Regions from separate parts of the Gordonia terrae genome, predicted to be linked through region 1. Evidence: predicted binding sites of a transcription regulator. Region 1 holds the regulator's gene; each other region holds the start of a gene.
What was found. The regulator LexA, encoded in region 1, represses DNA repair genes until DNA is damaged. The targets are predictions, from matches to a motif close to CGAACANNTGTTCG.
Positions count from the first base shown of each region.

Region 2: BCM27_RS12555 (HNH endonuclease signature motif containing protein) is a predicted target of LexA. The motif match lies at 2,379-2,392, and genes of this name have one in related genera.
Region 3: BCM27_RS10770 (HNH endonuclease signature motif containing protein) is a predicted target of LexA. The motif match lies at 1,878-1,891, and genes of this name have one in related genera.
Region 4: BCM27_RS22495 (HNH endonuclease signature motif containing protein) is a predicted target of LexA. The motif match lies at 2,223-2,236, and genes of this name have one in related genera.

Region 1 is NZ_CP016594.1:2,521,808-2,526,015, forward strand. It holds gene BCM27_RS11450 (phosphoenolpyruvate--protein phosphotransferase) at 1-1,599, shown strand, start outside; gene lexA (transcriptional repressor LexA) at 1,577-2,281, opposite strand; gene BCM27_RS11460 (LysM peptidoglycan-binding domain-containing protein) at 2,524-3,063, shown strand; gene nrdR (transcriptional regulator NrdR) at 3,163-3,675, shown strand; gene hrpA (ATP-dependent RNA helicase HrpA) at 3,649-4,208, opposite strand, start outside.
Region 2 is NZ_CP016594.1:2,767,219-2,771,426, forward strand. It holds gene BCM27_RS12550 (crotonase/enoyl-CoA hydratase family protein) at 1-353, shown strand, start outside; gene BCM27_RS12555 (HNH endonuclease signature motif containing protein) at 707-2,347, opposite strand; gene BCM27_RS12560 (manganese-dependent inorganic pyrophosphatase) at 2,571-3,500, opposite strand; gene BCM27_RS12565 (MarR family winged helix-turn-helix transcriptional regulator) at 3,628-4,080, shown strand; gene BCM27_RS12570 (MFS transporter) at 4,077-4,208, shown strand, end outside.
Region 3 is NZ_CP016594.1:2,380,640-2,384,847, forward strand. It holds gene BCM27_RS26070 (hypothetical protein) at 1-399, shown strand, start outside; gene BCM27_RS10765 (hypothetical protein) at 474-1,487, shown strand; partial or broken gene BCM27_RS25420 (zinc finger domain-containing protein) at 1,679-1,834, shown strand; gene BCM27_RS10770 (HNH endonuclease signature motif containing protein) at 1,950-3,344, shown strand; gene BCM27_RS10775 (OsmC family protein) at 3,448-3,906, shown strand; gene BCM27_RS10780 (acylphosphatase) at 3,911-4,208, shown strand, end outside.
Region 4 is NZ_CP016594.1:5,078,258-5,082,465, forward strand. It holds gene BCM27_RS22485 (UDP-glucose dehydrogenase family protein) at 1-12, opposite strand, end outside; gene dcd (dCTP deaminase) at 99-671, opposite strand; gene BCM27_RS22495 (HNH endonuclease signature motif containing protein) at 693-2,192, opposite strand; tRNA gene BCM27_RS22500 (tRNA-Gly) at 2,445-2,515, shown strand; gene BCM27_RS22505 (hypothetical protein) at 2,699-3,481, shown strand; gene BCM27_RS22510 (hypothetical protein) at 3,454-4,017, shown strand.

The DNA.
Region 1 (4,208 bases):
GAGATCGCCGAGGAGCGTCGTGCCGACGAGGTAACACGCTTCGCCACGGCGGCAGGCGCCGTCGCCTCGCGACTGCGTACGCGCGCCTCCCAGAACACCGGGGTGACCGCGGAGGTGCTCGCGGCGACCGCGGGACTCGCCGAGGACCGGGGGTGGATCGGGGCCGCGAGCGCGCTCATCACCAAGGGCGCCACGGCCGAGGCCGCTGCCGTCGCCGCGACCGATCAGTTCGCGGCGGTGTTCACCAAACTCGGCGGGCTGATGGCCGAGCGGGTCACCGATCTGAACGATGTCCGCGACCGCGTGCTCGCCGAACTGCTCGGTCTACCCGAGCCGGGCCTGCCGACACCGCAGGTGCCCTCGGTGCTGCTCGCCGACGACCTCGCGCCCGCCGACACCGCCGGTCTCGACCCGACGACCACGATCGCGCTCGTCACCCGGCTGGGTGGGCCGACCAGCCACACCGCGATCATCGCCCGGCAACTGGGGATTCCGTGTGTGGTGGCCGTGGCCGATCTCGCCGAGATCACTGCCGGTACAACCATTCTCGTCGATGGGACGACCGGCCGGGTGGAGGTGGAGCCTGACGCGGAGACGGCGCGGGCGCGAGTCGAGGAGGATCGTCGGCACGCCGAGCTCGTCGCCGGGTGGACGGGTCCGGGGCGGACCGCCGACGGCATCGCCGTCTCGGTGCTCGCCAATGTCGCCGACGGATCGTCGGCGCGGGCCGCCGCCGGGCACCCGGTCGAGGGCGTCGGACTCTTCCGCACCGAACTCGCCTTCCTCGAACGTGCCGACGAACCGTCGGTGGACGAACAGGCCGCGATCTACCGGGAGGTCCTCGACGCGTTCGGCGGGCAGAAGGTGGTGATCCGTACCCTCGACGCCGGCTCGGACAAGCCCTTGAGGTTCGTGACCCACCCAGACGAATCCAATCCCGCGCTCGGTGTCCGTGGGGATCGAATCGCCCTGGCGCATCCCGAGATCCGAGCCCACCAGCTCGACGCGATCGCGCACGCCGCGTCGGGTTCCGACGTCGCGCCGTGGGTCATGGCGCCGATGATCGCCTCGCCGTCCGAGGCGCGCGCCTTCGCCGCGGAGGTCCGCGGCCGGGGCCTGGTCGCCGGGGTCATGATCGAGGTGCCCGCGGCCGCCATCCTGGCCGAGGCCGTGCTCGCCGAGGTGGACTTCGTGTCGATCGGCACCAACGATCTGACGCAGTACACGATGGCGGCCGATCGGATGTCGGCCGATCTCGCCGGATTGACCGATCCGTGGCAGCCCGCGGTGCTCAGCCTGATCGCGGGTGTCGCCGCAGCGGGTGTCCGCCAGGGCAAGCCGGTCGGGGTGTGCGGTGAGGCGGCTGCCGATCCGAATCTTGCCTGCGTGCTCGTCGGTCTCGGGGTGACCTCGCTGTCCAGCGCGCCGGCCGCGGCCGCCGCGGTGGGGGCTCGGCTCGGCGAGGTGACCGCACAGGACTGCCGCACCGCCGCCGACGCCGCGCTGGCCACGTCCGACCCCGCCGCGGCGCGGGAAGCTGCCGCGGCGGTGCTCGACCGTTCGGTCGGGGGAGAGGTCAGACTCGCCGCATCACGGTGACGACCTTGCCGAGGATCACGGCGTCGTTGCCCGGGATGGGATCGAACAGCTCGTTGTGCGGCATCAGCCACACATTGGCGCCCTGACGCTTGAAGGTCTTCACGGTGGCCTCGCCGTCTATCATCGCTGCGACGATGTCGCCGTTGTCGGCGACGTTCTGCTGCCGCACGACGACCCAGTCGCCGTCGCAGATGGCGGCGTCGATCATCGACTCGCCCACGACGCGCAGCAAGAAGAGCGAGCCCTCGCCGACCAGCTCGCGAGGAAGCGGGAACACGTCCTCGACCGCCTCCTCGGCCAGGATCGGGCCACCGGCCGCGATCCGGCCGAGGACCGGCACGAAGGTCGGCTCGGGCAGCCGGCCGGCCGACGGGGTCTCCGGCGACGGCGATTCGCTCGGCGCGATGTTGACCGCACGCGGCCGGTTCGCGTCCCGCTTGAGCAGACCCTTGCGCTCGAGGGTCCGCAGCTGGTGGGCGACCGACGATGTCGAGGCCAGGCCGACCTCGTCGCCGATCTCGCGGATGCTCGGCGGGTAACCGCGCTCGCGTACCGAGCGGCGGATCACTTCCAGGACCCCGAGCTGGCGCGGGGTGAGTGAGGCCTCGGCGGCGGCGACGTCGATGGGGGCCTCGTCGTCGGCTCCCCGCGCTCGGCCGCGCCTATCGCCGGTGTCACTCATGTTCGGTTCCTCTCGTCTTCGGAACGTGCTGGTAGATGGCCCGTGGGGATGTTCAGCCGCGTCCGAGCCTAGCGGAGTGCGACCTCCACCTCAAACATTTGTTCGATGTGTCGCGAGACTTTGTCGGTGCGCCGTGCTACAAATTCGAACATCAGTGCATCGAACATCTGATCGAGGTTCGAACACCGAATGCCAGACACCCGAACACCCGACGATCCCGCACCGAACACCCGGAGGGCACCATGCGCACCGCCACTCTCGTCGCTCCCGTCCGTACCGAGCGTCCCGACACCGTCCGGGCGCGCACCGACCGCGCCGACCGCATTCGGACCCGGACCCCGCTGTCCGACGGTTCTCGGCCCGTCGACAACCGGCCGGCAGGCAACCGTCCGGTGGGCGGGTCGCCACTGACGCCACGTGCCGGCGGCACGCACTGTGGCTCGGCGGTGGGTGCCAGGGGCCGCGGGCCGGTCGGTCCGGATGCAGCGGTGTTCCGTCGCCGTCGCCGCACCGCCGTCGCGGTCCTCGCCGGCGTCGGCCTTGCGTTCGTCGTGTGGGTGTTCGGTGTCGTCGGTCAGAACTATTCGGACTCGATGACGCCCGCCGCGGTGAGCGCAGAGGTCGTCCACGTGCGCGCCGGGGATTCCCTCAGCACGATCGCCGGCCGGGTGGCGCCCGAGATGCCCCGCGACATCGTGATCGACGAGATCGTCGCGATGAACGATCTGCCGTCGAGTGCGCTGCAGGTGGGTCAGCCCCTGCTCACCCCCCGGTACCGCTGAGGCCGGGCGGTATCCTCGATGTCACAGGGGCCGGCCGAGAAGCGGCGGGGCGCACGGTTTCGGTGCGTTCCAGCGTCCCGCGACCTGCGTGAGGACACGATGCGCTGCCCCTTCTGCAAGAACGACGACACCAAGGTCATCGACTCGCGTGTCGCAGATGAAGGGCAGGCCATCCGACGGCGTCGCTCGTGTGTGGAGTGCGGACGCCGATTCTCCACGGTGGAGAGCGCCGTGCTCGCCGTGGTCAAACGCAACGGTGTCACCGAGCCGTTCAGTCGCGAGAAGGTCATGCGCGGTGTGCGTCGTGCCTGTCAGGGGCGGCACGTCGCCGAGGACGCACTCGCGCAACTCGCCCAGCAGGTCGAGGACACGGTGCGCGCGAGCGGATCGGCCGAGATCCCCAGCAACGAAGTCGGTCTCGCGATCCTGGGGCCGCTGCGTGATCTCGACGAGGTGGCGTACCTGCGGTTCGCGTCGGTGTACCGGTCGTTCGACTCGGTGGAGGACTTCCAGCGGGAGATCGACGATCTGAAGTCGTCGGCGTCCGGTGGCGGGCGTGTCGAGACCGCCACCACCGATCCCGTCTCAGCCGAGTCGGTCCAGAGCTCGTAGGACGCGCTTCTCCGACACGGGGAACGCGGTACCGAGACGCTCGGCGAACAACCCGACCCGTAGTTCCTCGACGAGCCACTGCGCCTCGTCGTCGACGATCGCCCGTCGGTGCTCAGGGACCTGTTCGAGCCGTTGAGCCCACCGCTCGACGACGCGATCGACGACCGCGACGCCGGCCTTGTCGCGCGCGGCGGACGCGGGCAGCGCCTCGAGACGTGCCCGCGCACCGTCGAGGTACCGCGGCAGGTTCTCCAGATGCCGCCGTGCGGTGGCTGCCACGAAGCCGTCGAACACGAGATGGTCGATCTGCTCGGCGACGTCGTCGGCAGCCAGCGATCCGGCGTGCCGGTCGATCGCCGCGCGGACCGGCGCCAGCCGTTCGAGCGCCGCGACGGCGAGCGAGAAATAGTCCGGGGCGGCCTCGGCGACGCGCGGCCTGATCCGCTCGAGGAAGGCCGAAAAGGACTGTGGCGAGCGGACTGCCGCCAGCTGGGCGTCGCCGACGCCGATGACCGCGTCCCGGATGGCCCGTC
Region 2 (4,208 bases), 250 kb from region 1:
GCACAGTCCGTCTGCCGCGCCTGATCGGCGAGAGCCGGGCCATGGATCTCGTGCTGACCGGCCGGGCGGTCCCGGCGGAGGAGGCGTTGTCGATCGGGCTCGCCAATCGCGTCGTACCGTCGGGGACCGCGCTACCGGCCGCGATCGCGCTGGCCGCCGAGATCGCCGCCTTCCCGCAGACGTGTATGCGGGAGGACCGGCTGTCGGTCCTCGAACAGGACGGCCTGGACACCGATGCGGCGATCGGCAACGAGTTGCGGCACGGCATGGTCTCCCTGGCGACCGACACACTCGCCGGGGCAACCCGATTCGCCGGGGGAGCGGGCCGGCACGGTGAGGGCGTCGGCAGCTAGACGAACCGACGCATACGGTTCGTCTCTGCGCGGCAAGCTTCTCAGCGGGTAGCTGGGTTGCGACATAACGACTGCTCCCTAACCGACAGAACCGCATTACCCGCAGGTCCCAGCCCCTGCTCCCTGAGGTGCGAGGAGCGATAGCGACGAGCCTCGAAGGGCCTGGTGAGACGAGTTGCGAAGACCCTTCGTGACGCTCGCAAGCTCGCTCCTCAGGGAGCAGGGGGTTTGGATACTCGCAAGCTCGTTCCTCAGCCGAGGTGCGAGGAGCGCAAGCCGCCGGGCCGAGCAAGCGACGAAGGAGCGCGTCGAGGTCGACGAGCCTCCAAAGGTCCTCTTGTGTTGCAGCGCAGTCAGTTGAGTGCGAGGAGCTCGGCTAGGCATGCTTCGACGAGGGAGGGCCGGAGCTGTCGTTGGCCGGGACGGGGTGGTCGGACGTCGATGACGTGGCTGATTGTCGACCATGAGCGGCGCGCGTCGTCGTGGTGGTGGCCGTCTGGGCGTGGCCGCGCGCCGGGCCGGGTGGTCGGTCCGTAAATTTCGTCGCGCACGGTGTTCAGGTGTTGTGCGAACCGCTTGGGTATGTCGGGTCGGCGGTTGATGCGTTCGGGGTTGGGTGGTGCTCCGGGTTCGGCGTTGAGTCGCCAGAGGCAGCGGCCTTCGTCGGGGCCGGACCGGGCGATGCGGGTGGTGTATTGGCCGGGCTGGTCGCCGACCATGCGGTTGTGTCGTGGGCAGGCGGGTGCGAGGTCGTCGATGTCGGTGAGACCACCTTTGGCCCAATCTTTGTGGGCGTGGTGGAGTTCGACGTGGGTAGCGGGTTGATCGCACCCGGGAGCCGAGCACACCTCACCGTCGGGGCGCGCGAAGGAGACGAGGCGTTGTTCGCGGGTGGCCAGACGTCTGCCCCTACCGAAGTACAGCGGTACGGCGGTGGCGTCTTTGAAGACTGCCAACCAGGGTTGGATCTCGCCGGCCATCGCGATCAGGTCGGGGATGGGCAGCAGGGTGCCGGTCGCGGTCGTGGCCAGTCCGGCTTCGCGAATGAGGTCGTTGAGGTCGGCTTTGATGAGCAGTTGCACGGGCAGGCCGCGGTGCGACGTGCCGAGTGTCCTGTCGGCGAAACCGGCGGCCAGGGCGGCGTCGAGGGCGTCGTGGTTGGTCTGGGCGGGGGTGCGTTGGTCGCGGTCGGCTGCGAGGGCCAGGGCGTCGGGGTCGGCGGTGCCGGCCGGCCCGCTGGGTGAGTTGGGGTCGTCGGGGTTGTTGAGTCCGGGTTTGCCCCAGACGGCGAACATCATCGTGAGCCGGGCGGCGAGTTCGGGGGTGAGGGTGCCGGAGATTTTGGCGGTGCCGTCGGCGCGTTGCCGGCCGATCCACAGGTTGCGGCGCCGTTTCTGGTCGGTGTCGTCGGTGAGGGTGCCGTCGGGGTCGAGGTGAGCGAGAAGCCGCGCGCCGAGTTGGGTGATGTCGGCGGGTGTGTGGTCGGCGGCGATCTCGGCCATCTGACGTTCGGCGGCGACTTTCACATCATGCTCGACAGCGTTCGGGATCTGGTCGAGGACATCGAGCGCGGCCTGGACGTGAGCAGGGCCGACCGCACCCGCAGCGAAAGCCTCGGCAAGGCAGGGGTGTTCGGGTTCCAGGAGCTCGCCGCCGAGGCTGGTCCGGTGGGCGGTGGCGTCCATCTGCTTACGACGCCGGACAGGGTTGGAGACCCGCAGCCGGTGGGTCATGAACTGCATGAGGGTTCGGCAGCCCGTCTTGCGGGGCAGGTCGCGGGCCTCGGCCTGATCGATCTGCCGGTCACCGGCGACGGTCAGCCGTGCGATGGCGCGTTCGGTCGCAGATGCAACCTCGATCAAGTCTTCGTCCGAACACGGCGCCAGGTCCACGGTCTGCAGTTCGTCGAGGATCGCATGCAGGTCGGCCACCAGCTCGACGGCACGCGGTTGCGGCACCGCCGAATCGCCATCGACGTGTGTGGTGACCGACATGCCGGTCGCCTCCCCCCGAGATCCGTTGCTGCGAATGTATGTTCGAGTGTACACGCATATCGGGGTTAGGTAACCGCGAGAATGACTGTCGTGCAACGATACTGCGTTCCGGCTACTTGTCGGTGCGTTGTGGTAGACGGGGCGCCGGGTTGCGTTGGCCTCTAATTCTGTTGTTATGAGTCGTCTCTCGACTGCGGATGCGCGCGGGGAGGTTCGAGGCCGCTCAGACGTCCAGCACTTCGGTGAGTTGCGGCACGATCTGCTTCTTGCGGGACACGACGCCCTTGCCGAAGGCGTGGCCGTCGGCGACGGTGACCCCCAGGGCCTGCTCGACGGCCGTAACGGGTTCGCCGACCACCAGGAGGTCCGAGTCGCAGGCGATCACGTCGGTGATCAGCAGGAGGTAGAGGTCGTAGCCTGCGGCGTCCTTCTCGGCGGTCATCGCGGCGAAGAACTCGTCGCGGCGGTCGAGCACCTCGGCGGAGTCGACCGTGGTGAGTTGGGAGACCCGCACCGTCTTCGGTCCCATCGCGAAGCTCTTGGAGTCCCGGCCGATGATCGTCGACGCCGGATCGTCGCCGAGGGCCGTGCCCGCGCGGAGCAGTGCGTCACCGTACTCGTCCACGTCGACGCCGGCGATCGCGGCGAGCTCCGCGGCGGCCGCGCGGTCGGCGTCGGTGCAGGTCGGCGAGTTGAACAGGAGGGTGTCGGAGATGATCGCCGAGAGCATGATCCCCGCCTCGGCGCGCGGGATGTCGACCCCGTTCTCCGCATACATGCGGGTGAGGATCGTGCACGTGCACCCGACGGGCTCGACCCGGACGTAGAGCGGCGCCGCCGTCTCGAAGTTGGCGATCCGATGGTGGTCGATGACCTTCAGCACGGTGACATCGGTGATGTCGGCGACGCTCTGCTGCCGTTCGTTGTGGTCGACGAGCATCACGTCCGACGGGGCCGCGGTCTCGATCACGCGGGGCGCGTCGAGGCCGAAATGCTCGAGCGCAAAGGCGGTTTCGAGACTCGGCCGGCCCAGGGCGACGGCCTCGACGTCACTGCCCAGCGCGGCTTCGAGGGAGGCGAGGCCGATCGCGGCCCCGATGGCATCGGTGTCGGTGTCGGGGTTGCGGTGTCCGATGACCAGGATCTTCGACATGGCGACTCAGCTTTCGCTCGACGTTGCTGAATCCCAGCCTACGGTGGCGCTACATCGTGAACCCCCGGAAGACGGCTCCATCTCGACGATCATTGCCGGGGGATAGTTGTAAATATACAATCGTTGTATGTCTACAACTGATGGCACGATCGGCGCACACTCGCAGACCGCGACCGACGTGTGGTTCACGATGAACAGCCTGGTCCGCGATCAGGCCAAGCAATCGCGCGACCGCATCAGCGAGGTCATCGACATCCCCTTCAGCCGGTTCCGGGCACTCCGCCGCGTCGCGGTACGGCCGATGACCCAGCGGGACCTCGCGGAACGGATGGGCGTGGACGCATCGGCGATGAGCGGCATCGTCAACGATCTCGTCATCCGCGGGCTCGTGACCAGGGAGCCCGACGCCGACGACGGCCGATTCAAACGCGTCACGATCACCGACGTCGGACGTCGTGTGGTGGACGAGGTGGCCGCGAACCCGGCCACGGCCCCCGGCATGTTCGCCGCGCTCGACGAGGAACAGCTCCGTCAGCTCGCGGACCTGCTCGGCCTCCTCCGCGAGGCGGCCGAGTCGTGAACGCTGCACGCGCGGCGTTGCGCGCCCGCTCGGCCGACGGCGCCCTCACGCGTAGGGATCGGCTCGTCATCCTCGCCACCTGCTGTCTGAGTCTCTTCATCGTCGGCCTGGACGTCTCGGCGGTGAAC
Region 3 (4,208 bases), 140 kb from region 1:
GATCTCGACAAGGAATTCTCACGAGCGGCAGCTTCTCCAGGTGTGCCGCTCAGTAGCGGGCGTCGGGTATTTGATCGGCAGCCGGCACGAATCGGCTTCTCCGTGGCCTTCGGCCTCAAAATAATCGGCCGTCCGGGCGAGAGTCGCAGCTCGGAGAAAAAGGCGCGCGCTTTGCAGACCCTACAATCGCAACATCAGGATTTTCTCGATCAGCTGAAAAGGCTTAATGACCAAGAACTCGTCGACTTTCTGCGCCTGGATGTTCTTGGGGAGGTTCTCGATAAACGTGTTGGTCAGGTTGGTCGTTATGAACGCGGAGTCTTTCAGGAGGCTTTCAAGGTGCTCATTGAAGAGCAGTTCGATGTGACGTCGATGGAGATATGCTGGAGGGCAGCGTAGTAGTGTCTCGGAATGCCAAAGACACTGCAGCCACGATCTTCGATCGGCTCGTGCGGTACGCAGCGGACCGAGGAGTGCAAATCCCGCTCGGCGAACGATACATATTTCTCGATGAGGCCGAGTACGACATCCTCGTGAGGACTAAACGGCTTGCGCACGTCAAGTTCGGGAGGAACCAGGCCGCTGCGCTGATCAAGTCACAGAACACGGTGGTACTGGCGATTGCAGGGTTTGAGGCCGAGGCAGTGGTATCGACCTCCCAGACTCGCGAGGTGGAGATGACTGCTGGACTCGCGGTCGCGATGCTGGCTGATCTGGAAGTGAATCCATCAGCTAGTCCAGCGTCCGTCCTTGATGTCGCTGGAGCGGGCAGCGCGGCGGATGGCGGGTATCAGGGTCACGACCTCGATCTGGTGTTGGGGCTCTATCCAGACATGCAGGCCCTCGAGATCGACGACCTGGCCGCCGGATGGACGGATCTTGACGCCAACTTATTACCCACGTGTGCTCGTCAGGGCGCCCACGGCAACGGCTGGGTCAACAGTGAACTCGCTGGTGAACTTGCAATGCTTGGGGAGCAACGTATTGCGGGCATCCCGTACGAGTTCCTGACCCGGGCGGTCCTTGATCTGAACCCCACAAGTCTCTTCCTATCGCTGTATCGCTGTCTGGAGGCCACTTACGCGTATACAAAGGCTTCAGAACTCGCTACCACTCTTGGGATATCCAAGCCCTGGATTGAGATTGCCGAAGCGTTGGGAAACACCCTCAGCTGGTATCCACGCCACGATCAGGGTTTGGCTGCAGTCCTGGCTATGCCTACGGTTGGCAGTGACGAACTTGAGGCACTGGCCGTCGCTCTTGGCCGCGACGAAGGTGCGGATGCACTCTCAACTCGTGTTGCCGCTGGCGTGCGAGAGCTACGAAATAGCTTAGTGCACTACGGCCCAACGACACGTCAGGTGGCTATCTTGAACGACGATTGGAATGCGCTATGCATTCCTCTTGCACGAGTCGTGGGGAGCGTATTCGCGCATGCGTATGCGGGCGACTTACCGGCAGTCTCATCGACGTTAGGTGATCGTTAGAGCGGCGCTGTTTGCCCGCGCGGATAGAGGCGAAAGTTGCCTCGATCTACCCGCTGCGGAAATACCTCGATGGTGACGCCAGGCAATCTCTCGACGGCGAGGTCGGCTGGTCGGGTGCATCTGTCCTGCTCAAAGAACACGCGAGATCAAAACTCTTTAACCGTCTTCATCGCGTACCTCGGCTGTCCTTCAACCCCTACGGACGCGAAGGGCAGCCGTGCCGCAGCTGCGGGGCAATCATGCGCCGAGAGTCGTTCATGAACCGCAGCTCGTACTTCTGCGCGCGGTGCCAGACCGTGCCTCGGCGCCGCCCACGTCGCTACGAGCGTTCCGCGGAACGCTCGTAGCGACGTGGCCACCCATTTTGTCGGTGGGCGCCGCTACGTTGTTCGCATATCCGTTCGAACAGCTGGGGGGCTCGGGGTGTCGGTTTCGGTATTGCACGGTGAGAACGTGTCGTCGATGTTCGATGGCGCGGATCCGGCGTCGTTGTCCGATGACGCGTTGGAAAGCAGGGTGCTGGTTCATGCCGCGCAGATCACCGCTCTCACCGCCGAGTTCTTGTCTCTGGTGGCGGAGTTGAATGAGCGGCAGTCGTGGCGGGGGCCGGGTGTTCACTCCCTGGCGCATTGGCTGTCGTGGAAGGCGGGTGTCTCTCGGCGCACGGCGCAGGAGCAGGTACGGGTGGCGAAGGCACTGACGGAGTTGCCGCTGATCCGGCAGGCGTTCGGTGCGGGGCGGTTGTCATATTCGAAGGTGCGGGCGCTGACGCGGGTGGCGACCCCGTTGCGGGAGAAAGAGCTGGTGAACCTGGCGTTGTCGTGTACGGCCTCCCAGCTGGAGCGGGCGGTACGTGCGATGGGACGGATCGATATGGATCGTGGCATCGAGGCGGAGAATCGCCCGCCGGTGGAGTCGACAGGCCGGTGGAAGTGGAATGCCGATGGTTCCTTGTCTGTGTCGCTGACGCTGTCTCCGCTGGATGGTGCCAGGGTCCTTGCCGGTGCGGTCCGTGCGGAGTACGAACGCACCCGGACCTGCGACGATTCGGATCTGCCCGCGGTGTCGAGCGTTCCGCGGAACGCTGCGAGCGAGTTGGAGACCGTGGAGGGAGAACCGGATTTCGAGGTCAAGCCGGCGAATCGGCGGGACCTGTGGCGGAATGTGCCGTCGAATCTGGCTCCCGCGATGGTGGCCATGGCCGACATGGTGCACGACGGGATCGCGATGCCTGATCTCGCTCCGGGCGCCGAGATCCTGATCCACACCGACGAGGGTGGAGAACTGGCCCACCTCGATGACGGGCCGGCGCTGTCGGTGGCCGAGTTGGAGGAGGTGCACTGTGGTGCTGCGGTCCGGAAGGCGTTGTCCAGGAAGGTGTCCGGCGCTCCAGGGAAGTTGGCATTGTTGGGGCTGGGGCGTAAGTCGCGAACGCCGAACAGGGCACTGGTCAGGGCGTTGTTCGTGAGAGACCGGTGCTGTCAGATGCCCGGCTGTGAACGCACACGGCATCTGCACGCCCATCACGTGGTGTTCTGGTCGGCCGGTGGGGAGACCGACCTGGACAACCTGATTCTGTTGTGTGGGAGCTGTCACCGTGCGTTGCATCGGGGTGAGTTCAGTATCACCGGTCATCGGTCGCAACAGTTTTCGTTCCACAGGCCGGGTGGTTCGGTGATCGACGTAAGTCCCGCGACACGCGCGCCGGGGCAGTGGTCGCCGGATGAACGGGTGGCGGCGGATGCGACGGTGCCCGTGGGTGGCGGCAAGCTTGACCTCGGGTACGCGACCGAGGTGATCTATGCGGTGTGGGAATGGAAGGAACGCAGCGCACGCCGAGACGCGGCAGCGGCCTGACGACGTCGGAAGCGGCCGGTGCGGGAATCTTTCCTGATCCTCGGCTCTTACTATGGTCTGCGGTGCCAGCGCCGCCCCGCCGCCTGAGAGGACCCATCCCAGCATGACGATCGAACAGAACACCGCCGCCCCGGCACAGGCCGCGGAGCCCGCGTACACCGACCTCTGGGTCGAGCGCACCGGCACGCGCCGCTACACCGGACGCAGCTCGCGCGGTGGCGAGGTGCTGATCGGCTCACAGGATGTCGATGGTGTGTTCACCCCGGGTGAGCTGCTCAAGATCGCATTGGCAGCCTGCACCGGCATGTCCTCGGACCGGCCGCTGGCGCGTCGCCTCGGTGACGACTACGACGCGACGATCCGGGTGAGCGGCGACGCGGACCGCGACAACGAGGTCTACCCGCGCATCGAGGAGACCCTCGAGATCGACCTGTCCGAACTCGACCCCGATGCCGCCGCGCGCCTGCTGGTCGTCGTCGAACGGGCCATCGACGCGGTGTGCACGGTCGGGCGCACGGTGAAGGCCGGTGCCGAGGTGGATCTGCGGATCGAGACGGACTGACCCGATGACCGACGAGACCCGGATTGGGGACGGCGCCGACCGCATCAGGCTGACCGCGCATGTCCACGGACACGTGCAGGGCGTGGGCTTCCGGTGGTGGACGCGGTCCCGCGCCCTCGAACTCGGTCTGGTCGGCTACGCATCGAACCAGGCCGACGGCCGGGTGCTCGTCGTCGCCGAAGGGACACGGGACTCGGCGCTCGCCCTGCTGGAGGCGCTCCGGTCCGGCACCACGCCGGGACGGGTCGACCTGGTCGTCGAGCGTGTGGATGAACCGCGCGGGGACCTCGACGGCTTCGTCG
Region 4 (4,208 bases), 2.6 Mb from region 1:
CGTGAGCTTCATGAAGGCTACGGTTACCCACGCGGTGCGGCCGGTAACCATCTCCGCCGTGGCGGAGGGTGATCCGGTAGGTGAACTTCCGGTCGGCCCTAGTCGTTCTTCTGGAAGTTGAGGTACGCCTTCGACGGTGTCGGACCGCGTTGCCCCTGGTATTTCGAACCCACCGACGCACTGCCGTACGGCTCCTCGGCCGGGCTGCTGAGGCGGATGAGGCAGAGCTGGCCGATCTTCATCCCGGGCCAGAGCGTGATCGGCAGGTTGGCCACATTGGAGAGTTCGAGGGTGATGTGGCCGGAGAAGCCGGGGTCGATGAAGCCCGCCGTCGAATGCGTGAGCAAGCCGAGCCGGCCGAGCGACGACTTGCCTTCCAGCCGGCCGGCGAGGTCGTCGGGCAGTGAGCACACCTCGAGGGTCGACCCCAGCACGAATTCGCCCGGGTGCAGCACAAAGGGCTCGCCGTCGGCCGGTTCGACCAGCGAGGTGAGTTCGTCTTGGCGCTGCGCGGGGTCGATGTGGGTGTAGCGGGTGTTGTTGAACACCCGGAACAGACCGTCGAGCCGGACGTCGACGCTGGAGGGCTGGACGAGGGCGGGATCGAACGGATCGATGGCGAGGCGCCCGTCAGCGATCTCGGCGCGGATGTCGCGGTCGGAGAGCAGCACGGTGTCGAGGTTATCGAACGGTCAGGGAGGATCTGCGCCGGTGTCGGTCGGCGCCGACCCTCCGCTCTCCGGCACCGCTGTTCTGCGCCGCCGGACATCAGCGCGCATGCGGTCGAGAATCGCGTCGGTGCGATGGGCATGGTTGATCCGCGGCGTCGACGACGGGTGCGAGCGGGGCGGGTGCCAGACGGCGCGGCCGGCGTCGATCCCATCGGTGGCGATGGTGGTGGCCCACTGATCCGCGCCGGTGCCGACCACCCGGTTGTGTGGCGGGCAGGCGGTCGCGAGAGTGTCGAGGTCGGTGGAGCCGTGGTGGGCGTCCCACTCGACGACGTGGTGGATCTCGCAGTCGAACGACGGCCGCGTGCATCCCGGGAAGGTGCAGCCACCGTCGCGGGCGACCGCGGCGATTCGTTGTGCGCGGGAGGCCAATCGCCTGGACCGCCCGAGGTAGAGCACCTCACTGGAGTGGTCCCGGAACACCGCGAGATGATGCTGCGCGTCGGCGGCGAGGTCGATGGCGTCCTTGATGGGAAGGAGGGTTCCCGTCGCGGTCCGTGCCGGGTCGCCGGCCGCGTCGCGCAGCGCCGATTCCGTGATGGAGACGACAAGATGTGCGGGCAGCCCGTGGTGCGAACCCCCAAGCGCGCCGGCGTCGAGCACGAAGCGCAGCATGGCGCGCAACGCGTCGTGGTTCCGCTTCTCGGCCGAGCGCTCGTCGCGTCCGGCAGCGGCGGCCAGCGCGTCGGGGTCCGCGGCGGCGGGGTTCCCGGTGGGCGACTCGGGATCGGCGGGATTGTTCATCCCAGGGGCGGCCCACACCGACAAGACGACGTCGAGCATGGCGCGCGTTGTCGGGTCGAGGGTTGCGGTGAGCCGGGACATCAGCTGGGCGTCTTGCGGCCCGAGTTTGAGGCCACGGTTGCGGGCGCGGTCGCGATCGTCGGTGATGGTTCCGTCGGGGTCGAGGTGGGCCAGGATGCGGGCGCCGAGGTCACGGAGCGACGACGGGTCGTACTCGCGTGCGTAGTGCGCAAGCGTCGCCTCGGCGGCTTCCCGGTCGGCGGGGTCCACGTCGGCGGGGATCTTGCGCATCACCTCGATGACGACGTCGACATGGCGTCCCGAGATCTCACCGTCGGCAACACCTTTGGCGGTCTCGGGGAAGCGCGGTTCGAGCGGCACCCCCTGCATGTCCGGAAACCTGCCCAAGGCCCAGACCCGGTTCATCAGGCGGGTCGCCTCGCCGCGTCGGTTCAGCGCGTGGCACAGGAAGTTGGAGACGGTCTGGCACCCCATCTTCCGGTACGCCGACCGCTCGTCGATGTCGACGATGTGATCGGTGAACAGCGACAACATGCGCCGTTCGGCACGCTCGTGCTCGATCGCGACCTGCAGCAGTTCGGTCTCGGAGCAGTCCGTGGACTGCGTCTCGGCAATCTCGTCCAGCAGCGCACGTAGGCGCGCGTACTGGTCGAGAAGAAGTGGTAGTGGTGGTGCAGATGGCTCGGTGAAAGCCATGATTTCATCCCCCGACATCATGGCTCTACTCGAAACTGCGTTCGAGACTACCGGCCGACCAGCCGATGCGCAACCCCTTCCGGTGAGTTGTTCTGCGTCGCAACCGAATCGCGTCGCCCCGCCGAGACCCGGTCTCGCCCAGATGTCGCGGTTCGTTGCGCCTGACGCCACGATCCGCGACATCTGCGCGTGCCGGCGACCGGCTCGGCCACGGGTTTGCTAGGCTGTCGTTCGCGAGTCCGGCACTCGCACGCCGATGTAGTTCAATGGCAGAACATCAGCTTCCCAAGCTGAATACGCGGGTTCGATTCCCGTCATCGGCTCCGACGAAAGCCCTGGTCAGAGCGTTTTGACCGGGGCTTTCGTGGTTCGTTCGGATGATTTGGGGCCGCGTTCGGGCCGCGCCGAGAGTGTCTACCGCTGCGCGCCCGACGGCGGGACTAGCATTTGCCCCGATACGCGACGTCCCCACACGTCCCCACCCATCGGAAGAGACGCGACACCCTGTGACTGCCGAAGCGATCGTAATGAACCGTAGCGCCGTGGCTTTGGCGGCCGACAGCGCCGTGACTATCTCAAACCGCCGGACTATGAAGACCTACGAGTCCGCGAATAAGCTGTTCGAGTTGGTAAAGGGCAGCAACATCGGCGTAATGGTCTACAGTTCCGCGACCGTGGATGGCACACCTTGGGAGACGGTGATCAAGACATACCGTCAGGAACGCGGCGCGAATCCAATGCCACACGTCGAGGACTATGCGGAAGACTTCATCGACTTCCTGGCCGGCCACGGAGGCCTGATAACGCCCGCCGCCGAACTCGAAACAGCCTTGTCGCTTGGTTACCAGTTCTTCCTGGACCAGATTATTAAGCGCTTAGTTGAATGGCCAGATGATCTAGCGTCGAGCACCGGTCGGATAGTCCAAACTCGAGTTAAAGCAGCGTTAGAGGAAATCCTCAATGATCTCGAATCCGAAATAGATGGACTCGAAGACATCTCAGCCGATACTACGTTCCCAGATTCTCTCCATCGGGAGTTCAAGGATCCCATTACGAGGCTAGTCGAAGTCGAGTTAGAAGAGAATGGACTGAAGGTAACCCGGGCGCAGATTAGGCGCGCGGCCGCACTCTCGTCACAAAAGCAATGTCCAAGAAGGGCGGCGTTCCAAGCGACTCCGGCCTCGTGTTCGCAGGCTTCGGTACCACCGATTACTTTCCCAAGCGGTTCGCCACGCGAATCTCAGGTCGATTCTGCGGCCATGTGGGTCGCTACAACGAAACCCTTGTAGAGATCACCCCTTCGTACGGTGGCCATTGGGAAACATTCGCTCAGGACGGACCTGCCCAGGGGTGGGTAAACGGTATTACAGATGAGATGCGCAAAGCCATCGTTGGTAGTTGGGCAAGTTGGGTGCACGAAAAGCTCCCGAGGAAATCCATAGAAAGCTTGAAGAAGGAGGGGTTCGGGGCCGCCGACGCCAAGAAGGCGACTGGTGTTTTTCATTCGCTCACGGTTGACGCCTTGAATGAATTCGGCCAGTTCATGAACGACTGGGAGAACAATTTCTATCGCATCCCTATGCAATCTAGTGTGACCATGCTTCCCAAGGATGAGTTAGGTCTGCTCGCCGAAAGCCTGGTGAACATCACTTCTACTAGACAACGCATGAGCGTTCACCAGCAGAACACTGTTGGCGGCGCGATCGACGTTGCGTTGATCTCTATTGGCGATGGCTTCATCTGGCTAAACCGTAAGCACTACTTCGACAACACCCTGAACCCGACCTGGCACTTGACGCACGGTGCTACGATCAAAACTACTTAACCTGCCCTAAGGAGCGATCATGAGCGATGCTAAACAATCTCGTTTCGTCTCCGCACGCCGTGAGGCTGCTGTCCGCAGGAACCTATCGAGCCAGGTCAATCGGTATCTGGACACACGGTCGGCGGCAGACTCCTGGGCGACGTCCAGGCACCGAGTCAGCGTTGCCACGCAGCGGCACTGCGAAGCAACCG